Salinarimonas sp.: one gene and its partner. Each later gene encodes a partner of the first gene's protein in a complex. Links are inferred from orthologs where the notes say so. Each region holds a gene or a part of one and is shown on either strand. Other genes may lie near its edges. The genes, in order: secA and secY.

Region 1 (15,263 bases):
CGAGCGCGTCGGTGCGGCCGTCCTCGTTCACGTCGGCGAGGAGGCAGCCCATCGGGGCGATCGTGTGCGGCGCGTAGCCCTCCGTCGGGGTCGCCAGCGCGAAGGGCGCGTAGCGCTCGCCCGTCTCCGGCGCGGGGAGGATCGAGACGCTGTCGTTGCGCGGGTCGACGAGGCACAGGTCGGCGGGGCGCCCCAGCCCGTCGACGTCGCCCAGCGCCACCGCGGCGCCGACCGACGAGATCCAGGCGTCGATATGGGCGATGTCGGGGTGGACCTCGCGGATGCCGCGCAGGGGGCGGCCGTTGTCGGCCGGCGCGAGGGCGTGCGCCTCCAGGACGAGCCCGCCCCGCGCCGCCGCGCGCTCCTCCGGCGTCCAGTTCGAGGGCGTGGCGAAGCCGTAGAGGACGGCCGCGACGCCGGCGGTGGCGAGCTTCGCGGCGTGGGCTTGGATCAGGAGGCTCATCGGCCGTCTCCGGGAAGTCCGTCGAGGCGGCGCTGAACGGCTCGCCGCCAGCGCTCGTAGGGGGGCGTCGGCCCGGCCGCGCTCGCGTCGAGCCGTGCGCGCTCGGCACGCACGAGGGCGGCGACGGCAGCGGGCTCGGCCCCGAGAAGGGCGCGGATCACGGCGGCGGCATGGGCGGGCGCGGGGCCGGCGCAGGCATGCGCCTCGGCGGCGAAGGCGCAGCCCTGCCGAAAGCCCGCCCGCGCGTCCGCGGGAAGCGTCGCCGCGAGCGCGGCGAGGGCCTGCGGATCGGCGCCGCCGGCATAGGCGCAGGCGAGCCCGACGCCGGACCACAGGTCCGCGCGCTCGTGCTGCGGCATCGCGGCGACGAGCCGGCGCACCGCCTGCGGGTCGGCGCCCCCGAGGAACCAGAGCGCGCGCCCGAGGCCCTGCGCATAGGCCCGCGGCGCGTAGCCCGCCCCGCGCACGCGCCGCCAGCCGGCGAGAACGCGACCGTGATGGAAATAGAGATCGTGAAAGCCCATGCCGTCGTCCGCGAGCCAATGATGCACCGGGTCGAGCGCCCGGCGGATGACGCCGCGTCGCCAGGGCAGCCGCGCCATCGCCCAGCCCGCGCCGACATGCAGGAGGTAGCCGTAGCGCGGGCCCGCCTGCGCCAGCAGGCCGCCGAGCCGCGCCCCGCGCCACGAGAGCGCGTCGGCGATCGCCGCGCCCATGGCCGCGCCCTCCATCACGAAGCCGCGACGCGCGCCGTCCTCCTCGGCGAAGCGCAGGAGCGCCGGCGGGTTGGCGTCGGCGAGCGCGCGCCCGTAGCCCGCGATGAACGCCCGCCCGATCGCCTCGAGGCGGCCCTGCGCGGAGGGCTCGCACGGGGGGAAGCCGCGCCGGGCGAACTCCGCCTCGCGCGGGTCGAGCGCGGCGAGACGGCGCAGCCCCGTCGGCCGCGGCGGCCGCCCGGCCTCGTGCGGCGATGCGCCCCTGTCCTTCGCGAAGACGAGATCGACCTCGGCCGCGCGCTCCTGCATCGGTCCCTCCCGGTGCTCGCTGGACCCTGCCCGGCTCCTGCGACCCAAGGATGCTAGCGCCCCGTCCTGCACCGATCCTCGCCGCGCGGTGGCGTGGTTCTCCCGGGGCGGCCTCGGCGGCCTCACCACGCGATCACGGCGCCCTCGCGGCGACGGGCGGCGCCGAGGCGGCCCCTCCCCCCGCGCATGCCAGCGTCCCTCGGACGGCAAGGCTTCGCGCTCGACCCCGCGCCTCGAACCGCGTAAGAGCCCCCCACCGCATCGCCGCGCGCCCGCCCGCCCCATCGAAGGAGCCCGCCCATGCACCGCCTCTCCGCCAAGGTCGCTCTGGTCACCGGCGCCGCCCGCGGGATCGGGGCGGCGATCGCCCGGGCCTTCGCGACGCAGGGCGCCTTCGTGCTGGTCACCGACATCGACGAGGAGGGCGCCCGGGAGCTCGCGGCCACGCTCGGGCCCTGCGCCGCGCACACCAGGCTCGACGTGCGCGAGGAGGCGGACTGGATCGCGGCGACGGACGGCCTCGTCGCCGCCCGCGGCAGGATCGACGTCGTCGTCAACAATGCCGGCATCACCGGCTTCGAAGCCGGCATGGTCCCGCACGACCCGGAGCACGCCTCCCTCGCGGACTGGCGGGCGGTGCACGCGACCAATCTCGACGGCGTGTTCCTGGGCTGCAAGCACGCGATCCGCGTCATGCGCCCGGCGGGACGGGGCTCCATCGTCAACATCGCCTCGCGCTCGGGGATGGTCGGCATTCCGGGGGCTGCGGCCTACGCCTCCTCCAAGGCGGCGATCCGCAACCACACCCGGACGGTCGCGCTCTATTGCGCCGAGCAGGGCCTCGCGATCCGGGCCAACGCCATCTGCCCCGCGGCGATCATGACGCCGATGTGGGAGGCCGTCCTCGGCTCCGGCCCGGAGCGCGCCGCCCGCGAGGCCGCCGCCATCGCCGACTGCCCGATGAAGCGCTTCGGCCGCCCCGAGGAGGTCGCGGCGCTCGCCGTGATGCTCGCCTCCGACGAGGCGCCCTACATGACCGGCGCGGAGCTGGTGCTCGACGGCGGCATCCTCGCCGGCGGCGCCGCGCCGTCCCCGGCTGGGGAGGGGTGAGGGCGGGCCTCTCACCCCCCTCCCGCACTTTCCCCCTATCCCTCGCCGACGATCCGCGCTAAGACGGCGTTCTCGATACGTTCGGTTTCGCCCGCATGACGCAGCGCAACGTCACGGCCGTGGTGCTCTGGATGGCCGGAGCGCTCCTTTCGTTCTCGGCGATCGCCGTCGCCGTGCGCGAGCTCTCGGGCGCGCTCTCCGTCTTCGAGATGCTCGCCTTCCGCAACGCGGCCGGCCTCGCGGGGCTGCTCGCCGCGGCCCTGTTCCTGCCGCGGCTGCGCGGGCAGATCCTGCCGCGGCGCCTGGGGCGCCACGTCCAGCGCAACCTCGTCCACTTCGCCGGGCAATATTCCTGGACCGTGGGCGTGACGCTGCTGCCGCTCGCCGTCGTCTTCGCCATCGAGTTCACCGCGCCGGCGCTCACCGCGCTCTTCGCCGTGCTGCTGCTCGGCGAGCGGCTCACCCGCACGCGGGCGCTCGCCATCGGGCTCGGCTTTCTCGGCGTTCTGGTGATCGTGCGTCCTGGCATGGGCGAGATCGGCTGGCCGGCCCTCGTCGTGCTCTTCGCCGCCTTCTGCTTCGCGCTCACCGCCATCGCCACGAAGAGCCTCACCCGCACGGAGAGCACCTACGCGATCCTGGTCTCGATGAACGCCATGCAGCTGCCGCTCAACCTCGCCGGCGCGAAGGCTGGCTACCTCGCCCGGCTCGCGGAGGCGCCCGTCCTGCCGCTCGTCGCGCTGGCCATCGCCGGCTTCACGGCGCATTGGTGCCTCACCAACGCCTATCGCAACGGCGACGCCATCATGGTCGTGCCCCTCGACTTCCTGCGCATTCCCCTCATCGCGGTGGTGGGGCTGATGCTCTATGCCGAGCCGCTCGACCCGTTCGTCTTCGCCGGCGCGGCGATCATCGTCGGCGGCATTTTGGTCAACCTGCGCGCGGAGACGGCCCGCGCGCCGTCCACGCGGGAGGCGTGACATGTCCTGGTCGGCACAGCAGGACGCGGCCTTGAGGGCGGTCGACGCCTGGCTGAAGGAGGGGGAGCCGCAGGTCTTCCGGCTGTTCGGCTTCGCCGGCACGGGCAAGACCACCCTCGCCCGCCACGTGGCGGAGCACGTCGACGGGGACGTCGCCTTCGGCGCCTTCACCGGAAAGGCCGCCTCGGTGATGCGCTCCAAGGGCTGCGCGGACGCCTCCACGATCCACGCCATGATCTACCGCTCGCGGGAGGGCGACGAGGAGGCGGGCCCGCTCTTCACGCTCAACAAGTCGGGGCCGGCGGCGAAGGCGGACCTGATCGTCATCGACGAGTGCTCGATGGTGGACGAGGAGCTCGGCCGCGACCTGCTCTCCTTCGGCAAGAAGGTGCTGGTGCTCGGCGACCCCGCGCAGCTGCCGCCGGTGAAGGGCGGGGGCTTCTTCACCGAGGCCGAGCCCGAAATGATGCTCACCGAGGTCCACCGGCAGGCGGCCGACAACCCGATCGTGCACCTCTCCATGCTGATCCGCGACGGCGGGCGGCTCGACTACGGGAGCTTCGGCGAGAGCCGGGTCATCCGCCGCGGCGAGATCGACCCGCAGACCGTGATGGGCGCCGACCAGGTGCTGGTCGGCATGAACAAGACCCGCCGGCTCTACAACGGCCGCATCCGCGAATTGAAGGGCTTTCGCGACCCCTATCCCGCCGCCGACGAGAAGCTGGTCTGCCTGCGCAACGACAAGTCCAAGGGCCTCCTCAACGGCGGCCTGTGGAGCGTGCAGGAGGCGAAGCACTGGCCCAATCGCGACCTCGTCGTCATGCGCGTCTCGCCCGAGGAGAACCCGCGCCACACGGTGAAGGTCGAGGTGCCGAGCGCCTTCTTCGAGGGCACGGAGGACGCGCTGCCCTACGCCGCCCGGCGCGAATCGGACGAGTTCACCTACGGCTACGCGCTCACCGTCCACAAGGCGCAGGGCTCGCAATGGGACGACGTTGTGCTGTTCGACGAGAGCTTCGCCTTCCGGGAGCACCGCGGGCGCTGGCTCTATACCGGGCTGACGCGGGCGGCGGAGCGGGTGGTGGTGGTGCGGTGAGGGGGTGACGAAGGTCTCCCCTCGCGCGAACGGGCCGGCCGATTCACACACCGTCCCGCGCCGCTCGCGCAGAGCCTCGTCGAGAGCGCGCGTCGGGCGCGCCGAACCCTCTCCTCCCCTGTAGGGGAAGGTGTCGCCGCGCGAAGCGCGGTGACGGATGGGGCGCGCGGCACGCGCGTTCGGCGAAGCCGAAATCGACGGGCGAGACCGTCGGCCGCCGGGAGCTTCCGCTTCGCGGAACGCGTCGCTTCGCGTCGCACCCCATCCGTCACGCCGCCTGCGGCGGCGCGCCACCTTCCCCTACGGGAAAGGAAAACGTCGGGCGCCCGCTCTCGACACGCGGTGGGTCTCCCCGGAAACGCCCCCGCCTACGCCCCCGCCTTACGCCAGCACCCCGTGGCAGTGCTTGAACTTCTTCCCCGAGCCGCAGGGGCAGGGCTCGTTGCGGCCGACCTTGCCCCAGGTGTTGGGGTCGGTCGGGTCGCGGTTCTCGGTGGCGATCGCGCCGACGCCCGCGGCGGCCCCGGCCGCGCCCGGGGAGCCGAGGCCCGTCGTGCCGCCCGCCGCCATCTCGTCCTCGCCGGTGACGGGGTCGGCGTGGTGCGCCTCCATCTCCGGCAGCTCGGGCTCGGGCGGGCGCTGGTAGACCACCTCGACCCGCATCAGCTGCGCCGTGACCTGCTCGCGCAGGCGCCCGATCAGCCCCTCGAACAGCTGGAAGGCCTCGGACTTGTACTCGTTGAGCGGGTCGCGCTGGGCCATGCCGCGCCAGCCGATGACCTGGCGCAGGTGCTCGAGCGTGACGATGTGCTCGCGCCAGAGCTGGTCGAGGCTCTGCAGCAGCACCTGCTTCTCGACGTAGGTCATCACCTGGGCCGAGTTCTTGTCGACGCGCGCCTGGTAGGACTCGTCGGCGGCCTTCTGCAGGCGCTCGCGCATCTCCTCGTCGGCGATGCCCTCTTCCTTGGCCCAGTCGATCACCGGGACGTCGAGGTTGAGCAGCCGGCGCACCTCGGCGTCGAGCCCGGTGACGTCCCACTGCTCGGGATAGGCGTCGGCCGGGATGTGGCGGGCGACGACGTCGTCGACGACGCTCTCGCGCATCTCGTCGATCGTGTCGCGCACGCTCTCCTCGCCCATGAACTCCCGGCGCTGCTCGAAGACGACCTTGCGCTGGTCGTTCATGACGTTGTCGTACTTGAGGATGTTCTTGCGGATGTCGAAGTTGCGCGCCTCGACCTTGGACTGCGCCTTCTCGATCGCCTTGTTGATCCAGGGATGGACGATCGCCTCGCCCTGCTCGAGGCCGAGCTTGGTGAGCATGCCGTCCATGCGGTCCGACCCGAAGATGCGCATCAGGTCGTCCTGCAGCGACAGGAAGAACTTCGAGCGGCCCGGGTCGCCCTGGCGGCCGGAGCGGCCGCGCAGCTGGTTGTCGATGCGCCGCGATTCGTGGCGCTCCGTGCCCATGACGTAGAGGCCGCCGGCCCCGAGCGCGCGCTGCTTGAAGGCCGCGACCTCCTCGCGGATCGCCGCCTCGCGCGCCGCGCGGGCCTCGCCTTCCTCCATGCCGTCGAGCTCGACGCCGATGCGCATGTCGGCGTTGCCGCCGAGCTGGATGTCGGTGCCGCGGCCGGCCATGTTGGTCGCGATGGTGATCGCGCCCGGCACGCCGGCCTGCGCGACGATGAAGGCCTCCTGCTCGTGGAAGCGGGCGTTGAGCACCGCGAAGCTCTTGGCCGGCTCGCCCTTGCGGGCGGCGGTGTAGAGCGGCTCGAGCGCCTTCGGGTCGGCGAAGTCGATCTGGGTGAAGCCGGCCTGCTTCAGCTGGGCGGCGAGGAGCTCGGACTTCTCGATCGAGGTCGTACCGACCAGCGAAGGCTGGCCCTTGGCGGAGGCCTCGCCGATGTCGTGTATGATCGCCGCGTACTTCTCCTCGACCGTACGGTAGACCTCGTCGTCCTCGTCGAGGCGGGCGATCGGCTTGTTGGTCGGGATCTCGACGACGTCGAGAGCGTAGATCTCGGCGAACTCGGACGCCTCGGTGGAGGCCGTGCCGGTCATGCCGGCGAGCTTGGAATAGAGCCGGAAATAGTTCTGGAAGGTGATCGAGGCGAGCGTCTGGTTCTCCGGCTGGATCTTGACGCTCTCCTTCGCCTCCAGCGCCTGGTGCAGCCCTTCCGAATAGCGCCGGCCGGGCATCATGCGGCCGGTGAACTCGTCGATGATCACCACCTCGCCGTTGCGGACGATGTAGTCCTTGTCGCGGGTGAACAGCTTGTGGGCGCGCAGCGCCTGGTTCAGGTGGTGGACCAGCGTGGCGTTCTGCGCATCGTAGAGATCGTCGCTCTTGAGCAGCTCGTGCTCGCGCAGCAGCGCCTCGACCCGCTCGGTGCCGGCCTCGGAGAGCGAGACGGCGCGCTGCTTCTCGTCGAGGTCGTAATGCTCCGGCGTCAGCGCCGGGATGATCTTGTCCACCGCCTGGTAGAGGTCCGACCGGTCGTCGAGCGGGCCGGAGATGATCAGCGGCGTGCGCGCCTCGTCGACGAGGATAGAGTCGACCTCGTCGACGATGGCGTAGGCGTGGCCGCGCTGCACCATCTGGGCGAAGTCGTACTTCATGTTGTCGCGCAGATAGTCGAAGCCGTACTCGTTGTTGGTGCCGTAGGTGATGTCGCAGGCGTAGGCCGCCTTGCGCTGCTGGTCGTCGAGCCCGTGCACGATGACGCCCACGGTGAGGCCCAGGAATCGGTAGATGCGGCCCATCCACTCCGAGTCGCGCCGCGCGAGGTAATCGTTCACCGTGACGACGTGCACGCCCTTGCCGGCGAGCGCGTTGAGATAGACGGCGAGCGTCGCCACCAGCGTCTTGCCCTCGCCGGTCTTCATCTCGGCGATGGAGCCCTCGTGCAGCACCATGCCGCCGATCAGCTGCACGTCGAAATGCCGCTGCCCGAGCACGCGCTTGCCGGCCTCGCGCACCGTGGCGAAGGCGTCGACCAGCACGTCGTCCAGGCTCTCGCCCTTGGCCACGCGCGCCTTGAGGTCTTCCGTGCGTGCCCGCAGCGCGTCGTCCGAGAGGCCTTCGAGCTCCTTCTCGAGGGCGTTGATGGCCTGGACGCGCGGGGCGTACGACTTCAGGCGTCGGTCGTTGGCCGTGCCGAAGAGCTTCTTCGCGAATGCGCCGAACATGGGGTCCTGTCGTCTGTCGTGGTCGTCGAATGCGGCATGGGTCGCGCGCTATATAGACCTAATCATCGCGGAGCGCATCCGAAAGGATGGCGCCCGCGCGAAGGGGGCGGCGAAGGGGCCGCTTGCCACCGCTTCCCTTGCATTGCCCCGCGCGATGGGTCAGACCAAGCGCAGTTCGGTTCGAAAGAAAGGCGCGGGCCCGCGCCGTCGAGGTACTTGCATGTCCCGCTTCCCCCTTCTCCCCCGCCTCGCGCTGGCGCTCGCGCTCGGCGCGTCGGCCTCGACGCTCGCGTTCGCGCAGCAGGATCAGGCCGCCGAGACCGCCGCTCCGGCCGCGCCCGCCGCGGCCGAGGTCGATCCGGACGCCGTCGTCGCCACGGTGGACGGCGTGACCATCACGGAAGCGGATCTCGCGCTCGTCGCCGAGGACCCGGCGCTGCCGCTGCCGGGCATGAGCGCCGAGCAGCGTCGGGACGTGCTGATCGGCTACCTCGTCGATCTCAAGCTCGCCGCCCGCGCCGCCGAGAACGCCGGCCTCGCCGAGACCGAGACCTTCGCCCGCAACATGGCCTACCAGCGCGACAAGGTGCTGCTCGCCGCCCTGCTCGAGGAGACCATCGCCGCCGCCGTCACCGAGGAGGCGGCGCGCGCGCTCTACGAGGAGACGGTCGCCGGCATCGAGCCGCAGGAGGAGGTGCGCGCCCGCCACATCCTCGTGCCGACCGAGGAGGAGGCGAAGGCCGCCGCCGAGCGCGTCGCCGCCGGCGAGGATTTCGCGGCCGTCGCGGCGGAGCTGTCGCAGGACCCGGGCTCGGCGCGCGAGGGCGGGGATCTCGGCTTCTTCACCAGGGACCGCATGGTCGCGCCCTTCGCCGAGGCGGCCTTCGCGCTCGAGCCGGGCGGCGTGTCCGAGCCGGTGCAGAGCCAGTTCGGCTGGCACGTGATCAAGGTCGAGGAGCGCCGCGAGCAGCCCACCCCGGCCTTCGAGGACATGCGCGAGCAGATCGAGACCTTCCTCGCCCGCCGCGCCCAGCAGGAGCTGATCCTCTCGCTGCGCGACGGCGCCACCGTCGAGCGCCCGGGGCAGGACCCCGCGGACGGCGAGGCGCCGGCGCAGGCTCAGTGAGCCTGCCGCACCGGCCCGAGAGACGCGAAACGCCCCGCCGGTCGGCCGACCGGCGGGGCGCTCTCGTTTAAAGGTGGACGCGCGCGTCAGCGCATGACGTAGACGACGCGGCGCGTGGCCGGATCGACGAGCACCGGCACGCCGTTCACGTAGGCGTACTCGTACTCGTATTCCGGGATCGGGCGTAGGCCCACGGCCGGCGGCAGGCCGGCCCCGGCCACGACCTCGCCCTCGAGATAGACCGGATCCACCCGGTTCTCGTAGACGTAGGTGCGCACCGGCGGCGGCGGCGCGGTGAAGCCCTCGATGGCCCCGCCGACGGCGCCGGCGACCGCGCCGACGGTCCCGCCGATGATCGAGCCGACCACCTCGCCGGCGACGGCGCCCGTCGCGGTGACCGGGTCCCACTGGGCCTCCGGCACGATCTCGCGGCGCTGGGTGACGATCACGGGGGCGTTCTCGACCGTGGCCGACAGGTAGTCGCCGTAGGCCCAGGCCTCCCGGCCCTCGTACTGCACGCGACACCAGGCCGACTGGGGCAGGCAGCCGACCACGGTGACCGCGTCGTTGCCGTCGATGACGTCCACCACCTCGTAGTTCGGGCCGGGCCCGGCGCGCATGTTCAGGTCCGTCGTCGCCGTGGCGGCGACCTGCGCGGAGGCCGGCGCGGCCAGGCCGATGGCGGCGGCGCTCGCGGCGGCGAGGAAGAGGGTACGGGTCATGAGCATTACTCCTTCCGTCCTGTGACAGGATCGGGCGAGCGAACGCGAGAGGGGAGGACGCGTTCCCATGCCGGGGAGCAAGGGCTCAGGCGGCTTCGAGACTGCCGGATTGGAGCCGGGCGGTGTCCAGCGACAGGGTCGCGCCGGCGCGGTCGCGCAGGAGGAGGATGTCGGGGCGGTCGAGGTCGATGTGGATGGGCTCGCCGCACGCGGGCGCGCGGCCGCGGCCCTTCGCGCGCAGGAACGGCACGACCCGATCGTCCGCCGCCGCGAGCGCCTCGACGATCGCCTGCTCGCTGCGCGGCAGCGTCGAGGCGACGAGCGCCTTCAGCCGCGAGGGCGTGGCGTCGCGCAGCGCGCGCTCGAAGGCGATGGCGAAGGTGGTGTCGATCGGCGGGCCGTCGAGGCCGGCGCGGGCGGCGGCCCAGGTGACGTAGGGGTCCGGCTCGGCCGTGCGCAGGAAGGCGGCGAGGACGTCGGGTCCGTCGAGGCCGGCTTCCAGGCGGAAGAGCCGCTTGCGCGCCTCCGCGGCGGGAAGGGCGAAGGTATCGTCGGTATCCTCGACGCCCGCGACCGCCGCCGTGGGATTGCGCCGGCCGCGCAGCCTGCGGCCGTTCGCGAGCTTGCGGCGCAGATCGCCGGTCGCCTCGTTCGCCGCGCCGGCGGCGCGGGCGTCTTCGAGGACCTGCACGGCGGCTGCCCGCTCGCCGAGATCGTCGGCGAGGATCGTGGCGAGCTGGTTGTGGATGAAGGGATCGTACGGGAAGAGCGCGCGTGCCTCGCGCAGCAGCGCGGCCGCCTCGTGCGGCCGGTCGAGCGTGTCGGCGAGGAGCTTGGCGAGCTGTGTGCGCCATTGCGGGTTTTCGGGAAAGCGCCGGATCGCCTCCCACCCTATCCGCTCCGCCGCCGTGAGCCGGCCGGCATGCTCCAGCCCGTCGCGCAGCAGCGCCCAGGCGTAGACGTTGCGCGGATCGTACTCGAAGGCGAGGCGGGCGAGGGCGACGGCTTGCGCCCCGCGCGCGGCGCGCTCCGGCCCAGGGTCCTTGCGCAGCAGGTTCATGCCGATGTTGCAGGCCGTGCGCACGAGGTAGAAGACGTCGCCGGTCCGGTCGGCGTAGCGGCGGTGGCCGCGCATCAGCGTTTCGATGTCGCTGGACACGCTCGACAGCGGCTGCCCGACCCGGTCGAGGATCGCTTGACGATCGTGCGCCGCTGGCGGCTCCAGCGCCCCGCCCCCGCGCAGCTGCCGCACGCCGCCCTCGCCGGCGGGCAGATCGAGATCCTCCCGCCACCCCGCCGCGGCGGGGAACGTCTCCTCGGCGCCCTCCGTCCGCTGGCGGATCTCGCCCTCGGTCGCCGCGATCACCCGTGAGACCCGCTCACGCCAGAAATCGTCCGAGCGCGGATAGGCGTTCTCCACGAGCCGCCATTCGCGCTCGAAGACGCGCCACGCCACCTTCTGCCGCGCGCCCCAGCGCGCCAGCCCTTGAAGCACGAAATCCTCGTTGGCGCTGAATTCCTCGCCGAGAGGCATGCGCCGCAGGCCCAGCAGCCCGACCGCGAGATAGCTCTCGTCGTAGCTCCCGCCCGCCTCGGCGCAGAGCGACAGCCACAGCGGCATAAGCCCCCGCGCCTCGATCCCCGCCTCGGCGGCGGCGTCCTGGCTCAGAGCCAGCGTGCGATAGAACTCGCGGCGCAGGTCGAGGCTGCGGTCGATCACGAAATTCGCGAAGAACGGCTGCCAGAGGTCGTAGCGCCGCCGCAGGTCGACGACGGTGTCGCGCGGAAGCACGCGGCGGACGATGGCGAGGAGGCGCTCCAGCCGGATAACGCCGAGCCGGAAGGATGCCCCTTTCTGCTGGAGCAGCGTCCTGCGCGCGCTATCGAGAAACGCCGCCGCCCCGCGGTCGACGGCGGCCCGGTAATCCTCGCCGCCTTCCGCAACGAGGTCCGCGACGATGTCCACCGGCTCTCCGGCGGCGAAGTAGCCGAGCGCGGCCTTCCCCGCGACGAGGTCGCGCAAGGCCTCCTCCGGCCGCGCGAGCAGGTCCGCGGCGAAGCGCGTGTCGAGCACCGATACTGTCTGCGCAACGCTCATGCGGTCGCTTTCATGCCGCGTGCCCGAAATCGGCGCGCCGCGTCCCGGCGCGGACACGGTCGAGATGGACCGCCCGCGCCGCGAGGATATCAGGCTTTCCGTTAACGCGGGACTCGGCGATTCGCTTCACGTGCGCGGCCTTGTACGGCATGCGCACGTGCAGGATCTCGCGCACGAGCGGGCGCGACGGCGCGTCCGTCCCCAGATCCACGGCGAAACCGTTGGCGGTCGCCCGGGGCACGGGGTGGAAGGCCGGGTTCTCGCGGCTCTCGAGCACGCTGGCGAGCGCGAAGGGCCGGTCGATGCCGCCGTCCCCGGCATGGGCGAGCACCTCCCCGGCCGTGTACTCCATGAGGGCGAACTGGCGGGGCTCGGTGCCGAAGTGATGGTAGAGGCCGAAGCGCTCGCAGAGCCGTTCCAGCCAATCGTCGCGCCCGACGTCCGCCTCGACCTCGCTCTTGAAGGCCGCGAAGGCGGGGCGCTCGCCGGGGAAGGTCTCGAACAGCGCGACGAAGGCGGACAGGGTAGCGGCGTCTCTGCTCGTGTGCGCATCCTGGAGCTGCGCGTACGTCCACCCGCTTTTCGACAGGAGCTCGTCGATGCGCTCGAGCCGCACGATCTTCTGCCGCGGCTCGACGTCGTCGCCGAGCAGCGCTCCGGCGTTCAGGTCGGGATCGAACGTCGTCGGACGCGCGCCGCGGGCCTCGCCCTGGATGTGGAGATCGAAGTAGTCCCGCGCGGCCTCTTTCAGGTCGTCGGTGTATCCCGTCTCGGCTTCGAAATGCGCGAGGCGCTCCGCCGACACGTTCTCCTCGATCCGGTAGTTCTCGCCCACCGCCCGGGTCGGCGGCTCCGCGTCGGCCTCGAGCCGGCGGGCATGCTCCTGGAACGGTGCCTTCGTGAAATCCATCGCGCAATCGACACATCGTCGACGCCGCCGCTCGCATGAGCGGCACCGCCTTGCCCCCGTTCGGCGCGACTAGATCAGGTTGCGCGAGCCTTGGCAATAGCCGCCATCCGTGTACTCGCGGCGGACCCTTCCGCCACCGCCTCCCCCCGTCTATCCTCCCCCGAAAACACCCACCGGAGGAGCCGCCCGCCATGAATCTCCACGCCCTCGCCGCCGCGCGCGCGGCGGAGGACCGCCCCGTCCGCGTCGCCTTGATCGGGGCCGGCAAGTTTGGGGCGATGTTCCTCGCGCAGGTGCCGACCATTCCCGGGCTCGAGGTGGCGGCCATCGCCGATCTCGATCCGGAGCGGGCGCGGCTCGCGTGCCGCACCGTGGGGTGGGACGAGGCGCGGATCGCGAGGACGCGCTTTTACGACGACGGGCGCGCGGCGATCGCCGACGACGTCGAGGTCGTGATCGAGGCGACCGGCGCGCCGGAGGCGGGCGTCGTCCATGCGCTCGCCGCCATCGAGGCGCGGCGCCATCTCGTCATGGTCAACGTCGAGGCGGACGTGCTGGTGGGCGCCGCGCTCGCCGAGAAGGCGCGGGCCGCGGGGGTGGTCTACTCGATGGCCTACGGCGACCAGCCGGCCCTCGTCTGCGAGATGGTGGACTGGGCGCGCGCCGCCGGGTTCCAGGTCGCGGCCGCAGGCAAGGGCACCAAGTACCTGCCGGCCTACCACACGGTGACTCCGGACGACGTCTGGAGCCATTACGGGCTCGACCCGGAGGCCGCGGCGCAGGCGGGCATGAACCCGAAGATGTTCAACTCCTTCCTCGACGGCACCAAGTCCGCCATCGAGGCCGCCGCCATCGCCAACGCCACCGGCCTCTCCGTGCCGGAGGACGGGCTCGCCTTCCCGCCCTGCGGCGTCGACGATCTCGCCCACGTGCTGCGCCCGCGGGAGGTCGGCGGCGTGCTCGCCCGCGACGGCATGGTTGAGGTGGTCTCCTCGCTGGAGCGGGACGGGCGCGCGGTCTTCCGCGACCTGCGCTGGGGGGTCTACGTGGTGCTGAAGGCGCCCACCACCTACGCCGCGGCCTGCTTCAGGCAGTACGGCCTGCCGACCGACCGCAGCGGCTTCTACGCCGCGATGTACAAGCCCTTCCACCTGATCGGGCTCGAGCTCTCGATCTCGGTCCTGTCCGCCGCGCTCCGGCGCGAGCCGACGGGGACGACGCGGGCCTTCGCGGCCGATGTCGTGGCCGTGGCGAAGCGCGATCTCCAGGCGGGCGAGACGCTCGACGGCGAGGGCGGCTACACGGTCTACGGCCGGGTGACGACGGCGGCGGCGAGCCTGGCGGCGCGGGCGCTGCCCATCGGCCTCGCGCACGGCGTGCGGCTGGTGCGGCCGGTCGCTGCGGGCGCCGTCGTCACGGAGGCCGACGTCGCGCCCCGCGAGCGGCCGAGCGAGGCGGAACGGCTGCGCGCGACGCTCCAGCCGGCGTGAGCCGTCACGCCGCCACGGGCGTGCGTCGCGCGTCCCCCGTCGCGTCGACGAAGCGGGCGGCTTCCTCGAAGGGGAGCGGCGGGGCGAACAGGTAGCCCTGGCCGAAGGGGCAGCCCAGCGCCTCCAGCAGGCGCAGGTGCTCGGGCGTCTCGATGCCCTCGGCCACGATGTCGATCTCCAGCCGCGCCGCGAGCTCGATCAGCCCCGAGACGATGGCGTGGCTCGCGCGGTCCTCGGTGATCCGCGAGACGAAGGAGCGATCGATCTTGATCGTGTCGAGCGGGAAGGCGCGCAGGTGGGTCAGCGAGGCGAAGCCGGTGCCGAAGTCGTCGAGGGAAATGCGGATGCCGCGCTCGCGCAGGCTCGCCGCGGTGCGGGCGATGAAATCCGTCTCGCCGTTGAGGAAGACGGTCTCGGTCACCTCGATCACGAGCTTGTCGATCGCGACCCCCGCCTCGCCGAAGGCCCGCTCGATGCGCGCCTCGAGGTCGCCGCGCTGGAAATCGGCGAGGGTGACGTTGAGCCCGACCTTGTCGAAGGCGAGCCCGCGCGCCTCGAAGCGGGCGAGGTCGCGCGCCACGAGCGTGAGCATGCGCGTCGTCAGCGCGTGCCCGATGCGCGGGTCGAGCAGCGCGCTGGCGTAGCGGCCCGGCGCGTGCGCCTCCTCGCCGACGCGGAAACGCGCGAGGCTCTCGAAGCCGCAGAACAATCGATCGCACAGCCTCACGACCGGCATGTAGCGCGGCTCGATGCGGCCCTCGTCGAGGAAGCGGCCGACGTCGGCGACCTGCTTCAGCCGCGCGACGATGGCGGAGCGGATGGTCGGGCGATAGGGCACGAAGCGACCACGCCCCGCGCCCTTGGCATGGTAGAGCGCGATGTCCGCGTCCCCGCGCAGCAGGTCCGCGTCGCCGGCCGGACGCGCCAGGGCGCCGCCGATCGACACGGACGGCAGCAGCATGTGGCCCTCGGCGACGATGGGCTCCGCGCAGGCGGCGAGGATGCGCTCGGCGATCTCGGCGAGCATGCGCTCGTCGGCGCCGCGCGAGAG
Region 2 (14,865 bases), 820 kb from region 1 along the record:
TCGCCGGCTCGACGGTGCTCAACTCCACCTCGGGCAAGAAGGAGCGCATCGGCCGCATGCTGCTGATGCACGCCAACAACCGCGAGGACATCAAGGAAGCCGGCGCCGGCGACATCGTCGCCATCGCGGGCCTCAAGGAGACGCGCACCGGCGACACGCTGTGCGATCCCACGAAGCCGATCATCCTCGAGAAGATGGAGTTCCCGGACCCCGTCATCGAGATCGCGATCGAGCCGAAGTCCAAGGCCGACCAGGAGAAGCTCGGCATCGCGCTCTCCAAGCTCGCGGCCGAGGACCCCTCCTTCCGCGTCTCGACCGACACCGAGTCCGGCCAGACCATCCTCAAGGGCATGGGCGAGCTGCATCTCGACATCAAGGTCGACATCCTGCGCCGCACCTACAAGGTCGACGCGAATGTCGGCGCCCCGCAGGTGGCCTATCGCGAGACGATCACCCGCAAGGCCGAGATCGACTACACCCACAAGAAGCAGACCGGCGGCACGGGCCAGTTCGCCCGCGTCAAGCTCGTCGTCGAGCCGAACGAGGCGGGCGCCGGCTACCAGTTCGAGTCGAAGATCGTCGGCGGCTCGGTGCCGAAGGAATACATCCCCGGCGTCGAGAAGGGCATCAACTCGGTGATGGGTGCGGGCGTCGTCGCCGGCTTCCCGATCGTCGACTTCAAGGTGCAGCTGATCGACGGCGCCTTCCACGAGGTGGATTCCTCGGTGCTGGCGTTCGAGATCGCGACCCGCGCGGCGATGCGCGAGGCCCTGCAGAAGGGCGCCTCGGTCCTGCTCGAGCCGGTGATGAAGGTCGAGGTCGTGACGCCGGAGGAATATACCGGCTCCGTCATCGGCGACCTGAACTCCCGTCGCGGCCAGATCCAGGGCCAGGACATGCGCGGCAACGCGGTGGTGATCAACGCCTTCGTGCCGCTCGCGAACATGTTCGGCTACGTCAACACCTTGCGCTCCATGAGCCAGGGCCGCGCGAACTACACCATGCTCTTCGATCACTACGAGCAGGTTCCGTCGAACGTGGCCGCCGAGGTTCAGGCGAAATTCGCCTGATCCTCTTCCCGCAGACAACTTGAAGAACGACTGGGTGCCACCATGGCTAAGGCAAAATTCGAGCGTACGAAGCCGCACTGCAACATCGGGACGATCGGCCACGTCGATCACGGCAAGACGTCCCTGACGGCTGCGATCACGAAGGTGCTGGCTGAGACCGGCGGGGCGACGTTCACGGCCTACGACGCGATCGACAAGGCTCCCGAGGAGAAGGCGCGCGGGATCACGATCTCGACGGCGCACGTCGAGTACGAGACGACGAACCGTCACTACGCGCACGTCGACTGCCCCGGGCACGCGGACTACGTGAAGAACATGATCACGGGCGCGGCGCAGATGGACGGCGCGATCCTGGTCGTGTCGGCGGCGGACGGCCCGATGCCGCAGACGCGCGAGCACATCCTGCTGGCGCGCCAGGTCGGCGTGCCGGCGCTGGTCGTGTTCATGAACAAGGTCGACATGGTCGACGATCCGGAGCTGCTCGAGCTCGTCGAGCTCGAGATCCGCGAGCTCCTGTCGAAGTACGACTTCCCCGGCGACGACATCCCGATCACCAAGGGCTCTGCCCTGATGGCGCTCGAGGACAAGTCCCCCGAGATCGGCAAGCAGGCGATCCTCGCGCTGATGGCGACGGTGGACGAGTACATCCCGACGCCGGAGCGCCCGATCGACCAGCCGTTCCTGATGCCGATCGAGGACGTGTTCTCGATTTCGGGCCGCGGCACGGTGGTGACGGGCCGCGTCGAGCGCGGGATCATCAAGGTGGGCGAGGAAGTCGAGATCGTCGGCATCCGCGACACCGTCAAGACGACCGTCACGGGCGTCGAGATGTTCCGCAAGCTGCTCGATCAGGGCCAGGCGGGCGACAACGTCGGCGTCCTGCTGCGCGGCACCAAGCGCGAGGACGTGGAGCGCGGCCAGGTCGTGTGCAAGCCGGGTTCGGTGAAGCCGCACAAGAAGTTCAAGGCCGAGGCCTACATCCTCACCAAGGAGGAGGGCGGGCGCCACACGCCGTTCTTCAACAACTACCGTCCGCAGTTCTACTTCCGCACGACGGACGTGACCGGGATGGTGAAGCTGCCCGAGGGCACCGAGATGGTGATGCCGGGCGACAACGTCGCCATGGAGGTCGAGCTGATCGCGCCGATCGCCATGGAGGAGAAGCTGCGCTTCGCCATCCGCGAGGGCGGCCGCACCGTCGGCGCCGGCGTCGTCGCGGCGGTCCTGGACTGAGGCACGAGGCAGGTGGAAGCGCGGCCGCCACGGCGCGGCCGCGTTTTCCGTCCCGCGGCGGGATCGCCCGCCGAGGGCTAGCGAAGGATAACGGGGCAACCCATGAACGGTCAGAATATTCGCATCCGCCTCAAGGCGTTCGATCATCGTGTGCTTGACGCCTCGACGCGCGAGATCGTGTCGACCGCGAAGCGGACGGGGGCGCAGGTTCGTGGGCCCATCCCGCTGCCGACGCGCCTCGAGCGCTTCACGGTGCTGCGCTCGCCGCACATCGACAAGAAGTCCCGCGAGCAGTTCGAGATGCGCACGCACAAGCGTGTCCTCGACATCGTGGACCCCACTCCCCAGACGGTGGACGCGCTCATGAAGCTCGACCTCGCCGCGGGCGTGGACGTGGAGATCAAGCTCTGAGGCCGTCCGGCTTCGAGCGTCAGGCATTCACACGCCGAGAGGAAACGCACATGCGCTCAGGCGTCATCGCACAGAAGGTCGGCATGACCCGCGTCTTCACGGACGCCGGCGAGCATGTTCCGGTCACCGTCCTCAAGCTCGACCAGTGCCAGGTCGTCGCTCATCGGACGAAGGATAAGAACGGTTACGTGGCGCTGCAGGTCGGCGTCGGTCGGGCCAAGGTCAAGAACGTGTCGAAGGCCGAGCGCGGCCGCTTCGCGGTGGCTCGGGTCGAGCCCAAGCGCAAGCTCGCCGAGTTCCGCGTGTCCGAGGACGCGCTGATCCCGGTCGGCGCGGAGATCACCGCGGACCACTTCGTCCCGGGGCAGTTCGTCGACGTGACGGGCACCTCGAAGGGCAAGGGCTTCGCCGGCGGCATGAAGCGCTGGAACTTCGCGGGCCTGCGCGCCTCGCACGGCGTGTCGGTCTCGCACCGCTCGATCGGATCGACGGGCGGCCGCCAGGACCCGGGCAAGACCTTCAAGGGCAAGAAGATGCCCGGTCATCTCGGCGTCGAGCGCGTCACCACGCAGAACCTGCGTGTCGTGCAGACCGATCCCGAGCGCGGGCTGATCCTGGTCGAGGGCGCCGTCCCCGGCGGCGACGGCGGCTGGATCTTCGTGCGCGACGCGGTCAAGCGCGCGCTCCCGGCGGACGTGCCGATGCCGGGCAAGTATCGTGAGAACGGCGCGGCCGAGGCCCCCGAGGCTCCGGCCCAGAGCGAGGAGAACGCGTGATGAAATTCGAGATCACGACGTTGGACGGCGGCAGCGCCGGCGAGGTCGAGCTCGACGACGCGATCTTCGGTCTCGAGCCGCGCGCCGACATCCTGCAGCGCATGGTCCGCTGGCAGCTGGCCAAGCGCCAGGCCGGGACCCACAAGGTCAAGAACCGCGGCGAGATCGCCCGGACGACAAAGAAGGTCTACCGCCAGAAGGGCACCGGCAACGCTCGCCACGGCTCGGCGCGCGTGGGCCAGTTCCGCGGCGGCGGACGCGCCTTCGGCCCGGTCGTGCGCTCGCACGCCCACGACCTGCCGAAGAAGGTGCGCGCGCTGGCGCTCCGCCACGCGCTCTCCACCAAGGCGCGCTCCGAGGCCCTGATCGTCGTCGACGACATCAAGGCGACCGAGCCGAAGACGAAGGCGCTCAAGGAGCGCTTCGCCAAGCTCGCGCTGACGAATGCGCTGATCATCGGTGGCGCCGAGCTCGACGCGAACTTCAAGCTCGCCTCGCGGTCGATCCCGAACATCGACGTGCTGCCCATCCAGGGTATCAACGTCTACGACATCCTGCGCCGCGAGAAGCTCGTGCTGACCAAGGCGGCCGTCGACGCGCTGGAGGCGCGGTTCAAATGAGCATGGATCCACGCCATTACGACGTGATCATCGCTCCCGTGATCACGGAGAAGTCGACGAACCTGTCCGAGCAGAACAAGGTCGTCTTCAAGGTCGCGATCGACGCCACCAAGCCGCAGATCAAGACCGCGGTGGAGAAGCTGTTCGACGTCAAGGTCAAGGCAGTCAACACGCTCGTGACCAAGGGCAAGAACAAGGTCTTCCGTGGCATCCGCGGCCGTCGCTCGGACGTCAAGAAGGCGATCGTGACCCTCGAGGAGGGGCACTCCATCGACGTCACCACGGGCCTGTGAGGAAGGGAACGTCATCATGGCTTTGAAGAGCTTCAAGCCGATCACGCCCGGCCTTCGCCAGCTCGTGATCGTCGACCGGAAGGGCCTCTACAAGGGCAAGCCGGTCAAGGCGCTGACGCAGGGCCTGTCCCAGAAGGGCGGGCGCAACAACACCGGCCGGATCACCGTCCGGTTCCGCGGCGGCGGCCACAAGCGCACCTATCGGATCGTCGACTTCAAGCGCCGCGCGCGCCTGGGCGACGTCGCGAGCGTGCAGCGGATCGAGTACGACCCGAACCGCTCGGCCTACATCGCGCTGATCCGGTACGAGGACGGCCAGCAGGCCTACATCCTCGCGCCGCAGCGCCTGGCCGCCGGCGACACGGTCACCTCGGGCGCGAAGGCGGACATCAAGCCGGGCAACGCCCTGCCGCTGTCCGCCATCCCGGTCGGCACGATCGTGCACAACGTCGAGCTCAAGATCGGCAAGGGTGGCGCCATCGCCCGCTCCGCCGGGTCCTACGCCCAGATCGTCGGGCGCGACCAGGGCTACGTCGCGGTCCGCCTGACCTCGGGCGAGCAGCGTTTGGTGCACGGGCAGTGCTTCGCCACGGTGGGCGCGGTCTCGAACCCCGACCACATGAACATCTCGATGGGCAAGGCCGGTCGCAACCGCTGGCTCGGCCGCAAGCCGCACAATCGCGGCGTCGCGATGAACCCGATCGACCATCCGCACGGCGGCGGCGAGGGCCGCACCTCCGGCGGCCGTCACCCGGTGACGCCGTGGGGCAAGCCGACCAAGGGGCGCAAGACGCGCTCCAACAAGCGGACGGACAAGTTCATCGTCTCGAGCCGTCACGCCCGGAAGAAGAGGTAAGGATAGAGCCATGGCGCGTTCGATCTGGAAGGGCCCGTTCATCGACGGCTACCTTCTCAAGAAGGCCGAGGCGGCTCGCTCGTCCGGCCGCAACGAGGTGATCAAGATCTGGAGCCGCCGCTCCACGATCCTGCCGCAGTTCGTCGGCCTCACCTTCGGGGTCTACAACGGTCAGAAGCACATTCCCGTCTACGTGACCGAGGAGATGGTGGGCCACAAGTTCGGCGAGTTCTCGCCGACGCGCACCTTCTCCGGCCACGCGGCGGACAAGAAGGCGAAGAGGCGCTGACATGGGCAAGCCCGCTCAAACCCGCTCGCTCCCCGAGAACGAGGCCAAGGCCGTCCTGCGGATGCTGCGCATCAGCCCGCAGAAGCTCAACCTCGTCGCGGGCCTGATCCGCGGCAAGAAGGTCTCGGTCGCCCTCGCCGATCTCGAGTTCTCGAAGAAGCGCATCGCGCGCGACGTCAAGAAGTGCCTCGAGAGCGCCATCGCCAACGCCGAGAACAACCACGACCTCGACGTGGACGATCTCGTCGTCAAGGAGGCGTTCGTCGGCAAGGCGCTCGTGATGAAGCGCTTCCACGCTCGCGCCCGCGGCCGCGGCGCCCGCATCATGAAGCCGTTCTCGAACCTCACCATCGTGGTTCGCGAGCAGCCCGCCGAGGCCTGAGGAGGAGACCATGGGTCACAAAGTCAACCCGATCGGGCTGCGTCTGGGCATCAACCGCACCTGGGACAGCCGCTGGTTCGCCCAGAAGGGCGAGTATGCCCGCCTGCTCCACGAGGACATCGCCATCCGCGACGCCCTGATGAAGCAGCTCAAGCAGGCCGCCGTGTCGCGCATCGTCATCGAGCGCCCACACCGCAAGTGCCGCGTCACCATTCACTCGGCCCGTCCGGGCGTGGTGATCGGCAAGAAGGGCGCGGACATCGAGAAGCTGCGCAAGCTCGTCGGCCGGATGACCAAGGCCGAGGTGACGATCAACATCGTCGAGGTGCGCAAGCCCGAGACGGACGCGACGCTCATCGCCGATTCGATCGCCCAGCAGCTCGAGCGCCGCGTGGCCTTCCGCCGCGCCATGAAGCGCGCCGTGCAGTCGGCGATGCGTCTGGGCGCCGAGGGCATCCGCATCAACTGCTCCGGCCGTCTCGGCGGCGCCGAGATCGCGCGCCTGGAGTGGTACCGCGAGGGCCGCGTGCCGCTGCACACCCTGCGTGCGGACGTGGATTACGGCGTCGGCACGGCGTTCACGACCTACGGGACGTGCGGCATCAAGGTGTGGGTGTTCAAGGGCGAGATCCTCGAGCACGACCCGATGGCGCAGGAGCGCCGGATGACCGAGGAAGGCGGCCGCTCGGGCGGCGATCGCGATCGTGACCGCGAGCGCGGGCCGCGCCGCGACCGCGAGCGCGAGAGCGCCTGACCGAGAGCTTTGGAGGCACGCCATGCTGCAACCCAAGAAGACCAAGTTCCGCAAGCAGTTCAAGGGGCGCATCCACGGCGTCGCCAAGGGCGGCACGGAGCTGAACTTCGGCTCCTACGGCCTCAAGGCCGTCGAGCCGGAGCGCGTCACCGCGCGCCAGATCGAGGCCGCGCGCCGCGCCATCACCCGCCAGATGAAGCGTCAGGGCCGCGTCTGGATCCGCATCTTCCCCGACGTGCCCGTGACGGCGAAGCCGACCGAGGTCCGTATGGGTAAGGGCAAGGGCTCGCCCGAATACTGGGCCGCTCGCGTCAAGCCGGGCCGGATCATGTTCGAGATCGACGGCGTCGCCGAGGACATCGCCCGCGAGGCGCTGCGCCTGGCGGCGGCGAAGCTCCCGATCCGCACGCGCTTCGTTCAGCGCATCGCCGATTGAGGAGAGACGAGATGAAGTCGAACCAGCGTCTGTCCGACCTGAAGGCCATGACCCCCGACCAGCTGCAGGACGAGCTCCTCAAGCTGAAGAAGGAGCAGTTCAACCTGCGCTTCCAGCGGGCGACCGGCCAGCTCGAGAACACCGCGCGCGTGGCGCAGGTCCGCAAGGACATCGCCCGGGTCAAGACGATCCAGCGCCAGAAGCAGGCCGCCGAGGCCGCGGCCTAAGGAAGGACCACCATGCCGAAGCGCGTTTTGCAGGGCGTCGTCGTCAGCGACAAGCAGGACAAGACCATCGTCGTGAAGGTCGAGCGCCGCTTCACGCACCCGCTGCTGAAGAAGACCGTTCGCCGCACGAAGAACTATCACGCCCACGACGAGAACAACGCCGCCAAGGTCGGCGACGTCGTTCTCATCGAGGAGACCCGTCCGCTCTCCAAGCTCAAGTGCTGGGCTCTGGTGGAGCCGGCGACGCAGGGCTGACGCCCGTTTTTCGGGGTTGTGCGGGACGGGCGCTTCCTGTAAGGGAGCGCCCTTCTCGCGATCATGAGCAGGGGGCGCGAGACCCCCGTCAGGAGTAGTCCGGCCGGGCAATCCCGCTCGCGCCGGAAACCTTTTGAGACAAGGAAAGGATCACAGCCATGATCCAGATGCAGACGAATCTCGACGTCGCCGACAATTCCGGCGCCCGTCGCGTGATGTGCATCAAGGTTCTGGGCGGCTCGAAGCGCAAGTACGCCTCCGTCGGCGACATCATCGTCGTCTCCGTGAAGGAGGCCATCCCGCGCGGCCGCGTGAAGAAGGGCGACGTCATGAAGGCGGTCGTCGTGCGCACGGCGAAGGACATCCGCCGCGCGGACGGGTCGGTCATCCGCTTCGACAAGAACGCCGCGGTTCTGGTGAACAACAACAAGGAGCCGGTCGGCACCCGTATCTTCGGGCCCGTGCCGCGCGAGCTGCGCGCCAAGAACCACATGAAGATCATCTCGCTGGCTCCCGAGGTGCTGTGATGGCGGCGAAGATCAAGAAGGGCGACCAGGTCGTCGTGCTCACCGGTCGCGACAAGGGCAAGAGCGGCGAGGTCGTCCGCGTCATGCCCAAGGAGACGCGGGCGCTCGTGCGCGGCGTCAACCTCGTCAAGCGCCACCAGCGCCAGACGGCGCAGCAGGAAGGCGGCATCGTCAACAAGGAAGCGCCGGTCCACCTGTCGAACCTGGCGGTGCGCGACCCGAAGGACGGCAAGCCCACCCGCGTCGGTTTCAAGATTCTGGACGACGGGCGCAAGGTCCGCTTCGCCAAGCGCTCGGGAGATCTGATCGATGGCTGAGATGAACGGCTACACGCCCCGGATGAAGCAGCACTACGACGAGGTGGTGCGCCCCGGTCTCGTCGAGAAGTTCGGCTACAAGAACCCCATGGAAGTGCCGTCGATCGAGAAGATCGTCATCAACATGGGTGTCGGCGAGTCGACCGCGGATTCGAAGAAGGCCTCCTCGGCCGCTTCCGATCTCGCGCTCATCGCCGGCCAGGCGCCGGTCATCACCCGGGCCCGCAAGGCCATCGCCACCTTCAAGGTGCGCGAGGGCATGCCGCTCGGCTGCAAGGTGACCCTGCGCAAGACGCGGATGTACGAGTTCCTCGACCGCATGGTCACGATCGCGCTGCCGCGCGTGCGCGACTTCCGCGGCCTGAACCCGAAGTCCTTCGACGGCCACGGCAACTTCGCCATGGGCATCAAGGAGCACATCGTGTTCCCCGAGATCAACTACGACCGTGTCGAGCAGATCTGGGGCATGGACGTCATCGTCACGACGACGGCCAAGACCGACGAAGAGGCGCGCGAGCTGCTGCGTCTGTTCAATTTCCCGTTCCGGCAGTGAGGCTGCAGGGCCTCAGACGCGGAAACCGGAGAGGAATTCATGGCTAAGAAGTCCCATATCGAGAAGAACAAGCGCCGCCAGCGCATGGCCAAGCAGTGGGCCGGGCGCCGCGAGCGTCTCAAGGCGATCGCCAACGACGAGTCGGTGTCGATGGAGGAGCGCTTCGAGGCGCGCCTCAAGCTCGCCGAGATCCCCCGCAACGCCAACCCGACGCGCATCCGCAACCGCTGCGAGGTGACGGGCCGGCCGCGCGCCTATTACCGCAAGCTCGGCATGTCGCGCGTCGCGCTGCGCGAGCTCGGGTCGCGGGGCCTGATCCCCGGCCTGGTCAAGTCGAGCTGGTAAGGAGGACGCATCATGGCGATCAACGATCCGCTCGGCGACATGCTCACCCGCATCCGCAATGCGCAGCTGCGCCGGCGTCCCAGCGTGGCGACCCCGGGCTCGAAGCTCCGCGCGCGGGTTCTGGACGTGCTGAAGTCCGAGGGCTACATCCGCGACTATTCGGTGGCGGAGTTCGGCAACGGCCGTACCGAGTTCTCGATCGAGCTCAAGTATTACGACGGCGCTCCGGTGATCAAGACGATCGAGCGCGTGTCGAAGCCGGGCCGTCGCGTGTACATGTCGATCGACACCATGCCGCGGTTCGCCGACGGCCTGGGCACGGTCATCCTGTCCACGTCGCGCGGCGTCATGGCCGACCACGAGGCCCGCGAGGCCAACGTGGGCGGCGAAGTGCTCTGCCGCGTCTTCTGACGCGCGGGCGATCTCGGAACCGAAGGAGAGCGACATGTCTCGCGTAGGCAAGAAGCCGGTCCCGGTCCCGCAGGGCGTCACCGCGTCCGTGGACGGCCAGACCGTGAAGATGAAGGGCTCGAAGGGCGAACTGTCCTTCGTCGTCCCCGAGGAAGTGTCGGTCGCGATGGAGGACGGCTCCGTCGCCGTCCAGCCCCGCGACCAGACCAAGGTGGCCCGCTCGAAGTGGGGCCTCTCGCGCGCCATGATCGCGAACATCGCGACCGGCGTGTCGAAGGGCTTCGAGCGCAAGCTCGAGATCAACGGCGTCGGCTATCGCGCGGCGGTTCAGGGCAAGACCCTGAAGCTGGCGCTCGGCTACAGCCACGACATCGACTTCGACATCCCGTCCGACATTCAGATCGCGACGCCCAAGCCCACCGAGATCCTGATCTCGGGCATCGACAAGCAGCGCGTCGGGCAGGTGGCGGCGGTGATCCGCGGCTATCGCGGCCCCGAGCCCTACAAGGGCAAGGGCGTCAAGTACGCCGACGAGACCATCTTCCGCAAGGAAGGCAAGAAGAAGTAAGGAGCGGGAGCCATGGCTAAGAACCTCGACGCCGTCGCGCGCCGCAAGGCCCGCGTCCGCAAGGCCATCAAGGCCGTCGCCAACGGGCGCCCGCGCCTGTCGGTCTTCCGCTCGTCGAAGCAGATCTACGCTCAGATCATCGACGACGAGAAGGGCCACACCCTCGCCGCCGCCTCCACCCTGGAGAAGGACATGCGCGAGAAGCTCAAGACCGGCGCCGACCGCTCCGCGGCGGCCGAGGTCGGCAAGCTGGTCGCCGAGCGCGCCAAGGCCGCGGGCGTGACCAAGGTCGTCTTCGACCGGTCGGGCTACATCTACCACGGGCGCGTCAAGGCGCTCGCGGACGCCGCGCGCGAAGGCGGGCTGGAATTCTGATCGGAAGGGGCGTATAGCCCACCGGTCCATCGAGACGGCGCCGCGCGGGAGGGCTCATCGCCCCGGCCCGCGCGGAGCCATGACGGCGGCAAGCAAGAAGGGGAGGGGGCGCGCCGCGCCTCCGGGCTCGCGGGACACCTCCCGGCGCCGATCCCCGGCAGCGAGCGGGAGCCGCCGCCCGCGTCAGTGAGAGAGATCATGGCGAGAGAAAGAGACAGGCAGGATCGCGAGGAGCGCGACAGCGAATTCGTCGACCGCCTCGTGCACATCAACCGCGTCGCGAAGGTGGTGAAGGGCGGGCGTCGCTTCGGCTTCGCCGCCCTCGTCGTCGTCGGCGACCAGAAGGGCCGCGTCGGCTTCGGCCACGGCAAGGCCCGCGAGGTGCCGGAGGCGATCCGCAAGGCCACCGAGGCGGCGAAGCGCGGGCTCGTCCGCATTCCGCTGCGCGAGGGCCGCACGCTGCACCACGACGTCGCGGGCCGTCACGGCGCCGGCAAGGTCGTGATGCGCGCCGCCCCGGCCGGTACCGGCATCATCGCCGGCGGCCCGATGCGCGCCGTGTTCGAGGCGCTCGGCGTCCAGGACGTGGTGTCGAAGTCGCTCGGCTCCTCGAACCCCTACAACCTCGTGCGCGCCACCTTCGACGCGCTGAAGTCCGAGGACAGCCCGCGCTCCGTCGCGGCTCGTCGCGGGCTCAAGGTTTCGGCCCTGCAGGCCCGCCGTCCCGGCGGCGGCGCCGACGCGTCGGCCGAAGGCTGAGGGAGGGCGACATGGCTGAGAAGACCGTCACGGTCGAGCAGATCGGCTCGCCCATTCGCCGCGAGGCCCGCCAGCGCCAGACGCTGATCGGGCTCGGGCTCAACAAGCTGCACCGGACGCGGACCCTCCCCGACACGCCCGCCACGCGCGGGATGATCGAGGCGGTGAAGCACCTCGTGCGCGTCGTCGAGAAGTGAGGAGGCGCACGTCATGAAGCTGAACGAACTTCGCGACAATCCCGGCGCGGTCAAGGAACGCATGCGGGTCGGCCGCGGCATCGGGTCCGGCAAGGGCAAGACCGGCGGCCGCGGCGTCAAGGGCCAGAAGTCCCGCTCCGGCGTCCGCATCAAGGGCTTCGAGGGCGGCCAGATGCCGATCTATCGGCGTCTGCCCAAGCGCGGCTTCAACAACCCGAACGCCCGCGACCTCAACGAGGTCAATGTCGGCCGCATCCAGCAGGCCGTCGACGCGGGCAGGCTCGCCGCCGATGCGCCGGTCACCGTCGAGGCGCTCGTCGCCGCGGGCGTGTGCTCGCGTGTCCGCGACGGCGTCAAGATCCTGGGCGTCGGCGAGCTCTCGGCGAAGCTGACCTTCAAGGTGAACCGCGCCTCGAAGTCGGCGGTCGCCGCCATCGAGAAGGCCGGCGGCTCGGTCGAGATCCTCGACGAGGCCGTTGCGCAGGCATGAGCCTGAACCCATCTTGAGCGACAGCGAGCGGCGGCCCGTGCGTGCGAGCGTGCGAGGCCGCCGTTCCGCTCTGAGAACCGAACGATTTCGACTTGGGCGCGCCTCGAGGAGGGGACGATGGCCTCAGCAGCCGAGCAGCTTGCTGCGAACTTGAATTTCGGAGCGCTGGCGCGCGCCGAGGAGCTGAAGAAGCGCATCTGGTTCACGCTGGGCGCGCTCATCATCTATCGTCTGGGGACCTACATCCCGCTCCCGGGCATCGACCCGGAGGCGTTGGCGCAGTCCTTCGAGGCGGCCGCGGGCGGCGTGCTCGGCATGTTCAACATGTTCGCGGGCGGCGCGGTGGAGCGCATGGCGATCTTCGCGCTCAACATCATGCCCTACATCTCCGCCTCGATCATCATCCAGCTCCTGACGGCGGTCTCGCCGACGCTGGAGGCCCTCAAGAAGGAGGGCGAGAGCGGGCGCAAGGTCATCAACCAGTACACCCGCTACCTCACGGTGGTGCTGGCCGTGTTCCAGTCCTGGGGCATCGCGGTGGGCCTGTCCGCATCGGGCGGCATCGTGGTCAATCCGGGCTACTTCTTCATCGTCACGACGGTGATCACGCTGACCGGCGGGACCATGTTCCTGATGTGGCTCGGCGAGCAGATCACGGCGCGGGGCATCGGCAACGGCATCTCGCTGATCATCTTCGCCGGCATCGTCGCGCATCTGCCGCAGGCGACGGCGGGGCTGCTCGAGCTCGGCCGCCAGGGCGCCATCTCGACGCCGTTCATCATCGGCGTCATCGTCATGGCGGCGGGCATCATCTACTTCGTGGTGTTCATGGAGCGGGCCCAGCGCCGGCTGCTGATCAGCTACCCGAAGCGCCAGGTCGGCAATCGCATGTACGACGGCCAGACCTCGTTCCTGCCGTTGAAGCTCAACACGGCCGGCGTGATCCCGCCGATCTTCGCCTCCTCGCTGCTGCTCCTGCCCACCACCGTGGCGAGCTTCTCGGCGGCGCAGGGCGGCGACGGCATCCTGAGCACGATCGTGATCTACCTCGGGCACGGGCGGCCGCTGTTCATGCTGCTCTACGCCTCGCTGATCATCTTCTTCGCCTTCTTCTACACGGCCATCGTGTTCAATCCGGCTGAGACGGCGGACAACCTCAAAAAGCACGGCGGCTTCATCCCGGGCATCCGGCCGGGCGAGCGCACGGCGGACTACATCGACTACGTGCTCACCCGCATCACGGTGATCGGCGCCCTCTACCTCACCGTGGTTTGCCTGATACCCGAATTTCTCATTTCCTATGCGGCGTTGCCGTTCTATCTCGGGGGGACGTCGCTGCTCATCGTCGTCACGGTGACGATGGACACGGTCGCGCAGGTGCACGGGCATCTGCTCGCGCATCAATACGAGGGCCTCGTCAAGAAGGCGAAGCTGAAGGGCGCGCGCCGGGGTCGCTGAGGCTCGGGCGTCGCGCCGCGCCCCCGGCGCGAGAGCATGGGAAACGCGAAAGGGACAGGGATGAGGCTCATCTTCTTGGGACCGCCGGGCGCCGGCAAGGGAACGCAGGCCGCGCGCATCTCCGAGCGCCACGGCATCCCGCAGCTGTCGACGGGCGACATGCTGCGCGCCGCCGCCGCTGCCGGCTCGCCGGTCGGGCTCGAGGCGAAGAAGCTCATCGACGCCGGCGCGCTGGTGCCGGACGAGGTGGTGGTCGGCATCGTGGCCGAGCGCATCGAGGAGCCGGACGCGGCCAAGGGCTTCATCCTGGACGGGTTCCCGCGCACGGTCGCGCAGGCCGAGGCGCTCGACCGGATGCTCGCGTCGAAGGGTCTCTCCCTCGACGCCGTGATCGAGTTCGTGGTGGACGAGGGCGCGCTCCTCGACCGCATCGCCACCCGCGCCCGCGAGATGCAGGAGCGCGGCCAGGAAGTGCGCAAGGACGACAATCCCGAGGTCTTCAAGACCCGTCTCGAAGCCTTCAGGAAGCAGACGGCGCCGCTCTCGGCCTATTATGCCGAGAAGGGGCAGCTGGAGAAGATCGACGGCATGAAGCCGATCGACGAGGTCACCCGCGATCTCGTCGCCCTGCTCGAGAAAAAGGCGGGCTGAGCGCATGCGCTCTTGACGTGGCGCGTCAACCCGTGTACGGGCCCGTCTTCCAGCGTCGAACACAGGTCCCGGCGGGCTTCGCGAGAGGCCGACCGGGACTTTGCGTGCTTCGCCTCACGGCCCGAATGGGCCCAACCCGCGCGAGGGCCGGCCTCCACCGGACGCGCGACATCACGAACCCGCCGGCGGCCGAACGGTTCGCGCGGCTCATATGGAGACGAGACGTGGCTCGTATCGCAGGCGTCAACATTCCGACCAACAAGCGCGTCGTCATCGCGCTGCAGTACATTCACGGCATCGGGGCCAAGAAGGCCCAGGAGATCTGCGAGAAGGTCTCGATCCCGGCCGAGCGCCGCGTGAACGAGCTCACCGACGCGGAGATCCTCCAGGTCCGCGAGACCATCGATCGCGACTACATCGTCGAGGGCGACCTGCGCCGCGAGGTCTCGATGAACATCAAGCGCCTGATGGACCTCGGCGTCTATCGCGGCCTGCGTCACCGCCGCAACCTGCCGGTCCGCGGCCAGCGTACGCATACCAACGCGCGCACCCGCAAGGGGAAGGCGAAGCCGATCGCCGGCAAGAAGAAGTGATCGCCACCGCGTGATTTCC

Evidence for each region.
Region 2: the proteins of secA (region 1) and secY are in contact, whole or in part, in a crystal structure (PDB 3DIN), measured with the Thermotoga maritima proteins. The link is inferred for Salinarimonas sp. from one-to-one orthologs. Residues at the interface, in WP_004082002.1 of Thermotoga maritima: Glu261, Ala262, Arg263, Lys300, Ala301, Arg302, Thr303, Ile304, Ile305, Leu323, Tyr324, Asp325, Pro326, Val329, Ser330, Tyr333, Ile336, Lys340, Phe345, Val349, Glu363, Phe364, Tyr374, Ser375, Gly376, Gly377, Glu393, Ile395, Thr482, Ser483; in WP_004081795.1 of Thermotoga maritima: Glu108, Gly109, Glu110, Glu111, Ala236, Glu237, Arg238, Arg239, Ile240, Thr241, Ile242, Gln243, Tyr244, Ala245, Arg246, Arg247, Val248, Thr249, Gly250, Arg251, Arg252, Val253, Tyr254, Gly256, Ala257, Ser258, Thr259, Tyr260, Leu261, Pro262.

What each region holds. Positions count from the first base shown.
Region 1 is NZ_CP157794.1:4,770,623-4,785,885, forward strand. What follows is about bases 4,856-8,242. They hold secA (preprotein translocase subunit SecA), read right to left. Parts: upstream 7,867-8,242; coding sequence 5,056-7,866; downstream 4,856-5,055. Other genes in these bases: ABL310_RS22150 (peptidylprolyl isomerase), read left to right, coding at 8,087-8,242. Also shown: ABL310_RS22120 (CRTAC1 family protein), read right to left, coding at 1-463; ABL310_RS22125 (DUF1702 family protein), read right to left, coding at 460-1,488; ABL310_RS22130 (SDR family oxidoreductase), read left to right, coding at 1,789-2,598; ABL310_RS22135 (DMT family transporter), read left to right, coding at 2,694-3,578; ABL310_RS22140 (AAA family ATPase), read left to right, coding at 3,580-4,674; more of ABL310_RS22150, read left to right, coding at 8,243-8,992; ABL310_RS22155 (DUF1236 domain-containing protein), read right to left, coding at 9,079-9,714; ABL310_RS22160 (hypothetical protein), read right to left, coding at 9,800-11,812; ABL310_RS22165 (hypothetical protein), read right to left, coding at 11,823-12,722; ABL310_RS22170 (SAF domain-containing protein), read left to right, coding at 12,914-14,212; ABL310_RS22175 (EAL domain-containing protein), read right to left, coding at 14,217-15,263. UniProt on the Escherichia coli protein: Required for protein export, interacts with the SecYEG preprotein conducting channel.
Region 2 is NZ_CP157794.1:3,953,860-3,968,724, reverse strand. Bases 11,443-14,431 are described here. They hold secY (preprotein translocase subunit SecY), read left to right. Parts: upstream 11,443-12,261; coding sequence 12,262-13,602; downstream 13,603-14,431. Other genes in these bases: ABL310_RS18400 (adenylate kinase), read left to right, coding at 13,663-14,253; rplO (50S ribosomal protein L15), read left to right, coding at 11,668-12,144; rpmD (50S ribosomal protein L30), read left to right, coding at 11,469-11,654; rpsE (30S ribosomal protein S5), read left to right, coding at 11,443-11,457. Outside these bases: fusA (elongation factor G), read left to right, coding at 1-1,070; tuf (elongation factor Tu), read left to right, coding at 1,113-2,303; rpsJ (30S ribosomal protein S10), read left to right, coding at 2,406-2,714; rplC (50S ribosomal protein L3), read left to right, coding at 2,765-3,490; rplD (50S ribosomal protein L4), read left to right, coding at 3,490-4,110; ABL310_RS18495 (50S ribosomal protein L23), read left to right, coding at 4,107-4,403; rplB (50S ribosomal protein L2), read left to right, coding at 4,420-5,259; rpsS (30S ribosomal protein S19), read left to right, coding at 5,270-5,548; rplV (50S ribosomal protein L22), read left to right, coding at 5,550-5,930; rpsC (30S ribosomal protein S3), read left to right, coding at 5,941-6,684; rplP (50S ribosomal protein L16), read left to right, coding at 6,707-7,120; rpmC (50S ribosomal protein L29), read left to right, coding at 7,132-7,347; rpsQ (30S ribosomal protein S17), read left to right, coding at 7,360-7,602; rplN (50S ribosomal protein L14), read left to right, coding at 7,761-8,129; rplX (50S ribosomal protein L24), read left to right, coding at 8,129-8,446; rplE (50S ribosomal protein L5), read left to right, coding at 8,439-8,999; and 6 more genes. UniProt on the Escherichia coli protein: The central subunit of the protein translocation channel SecYEG. Consists of two halves formed by TMs 1-5 and 6-10.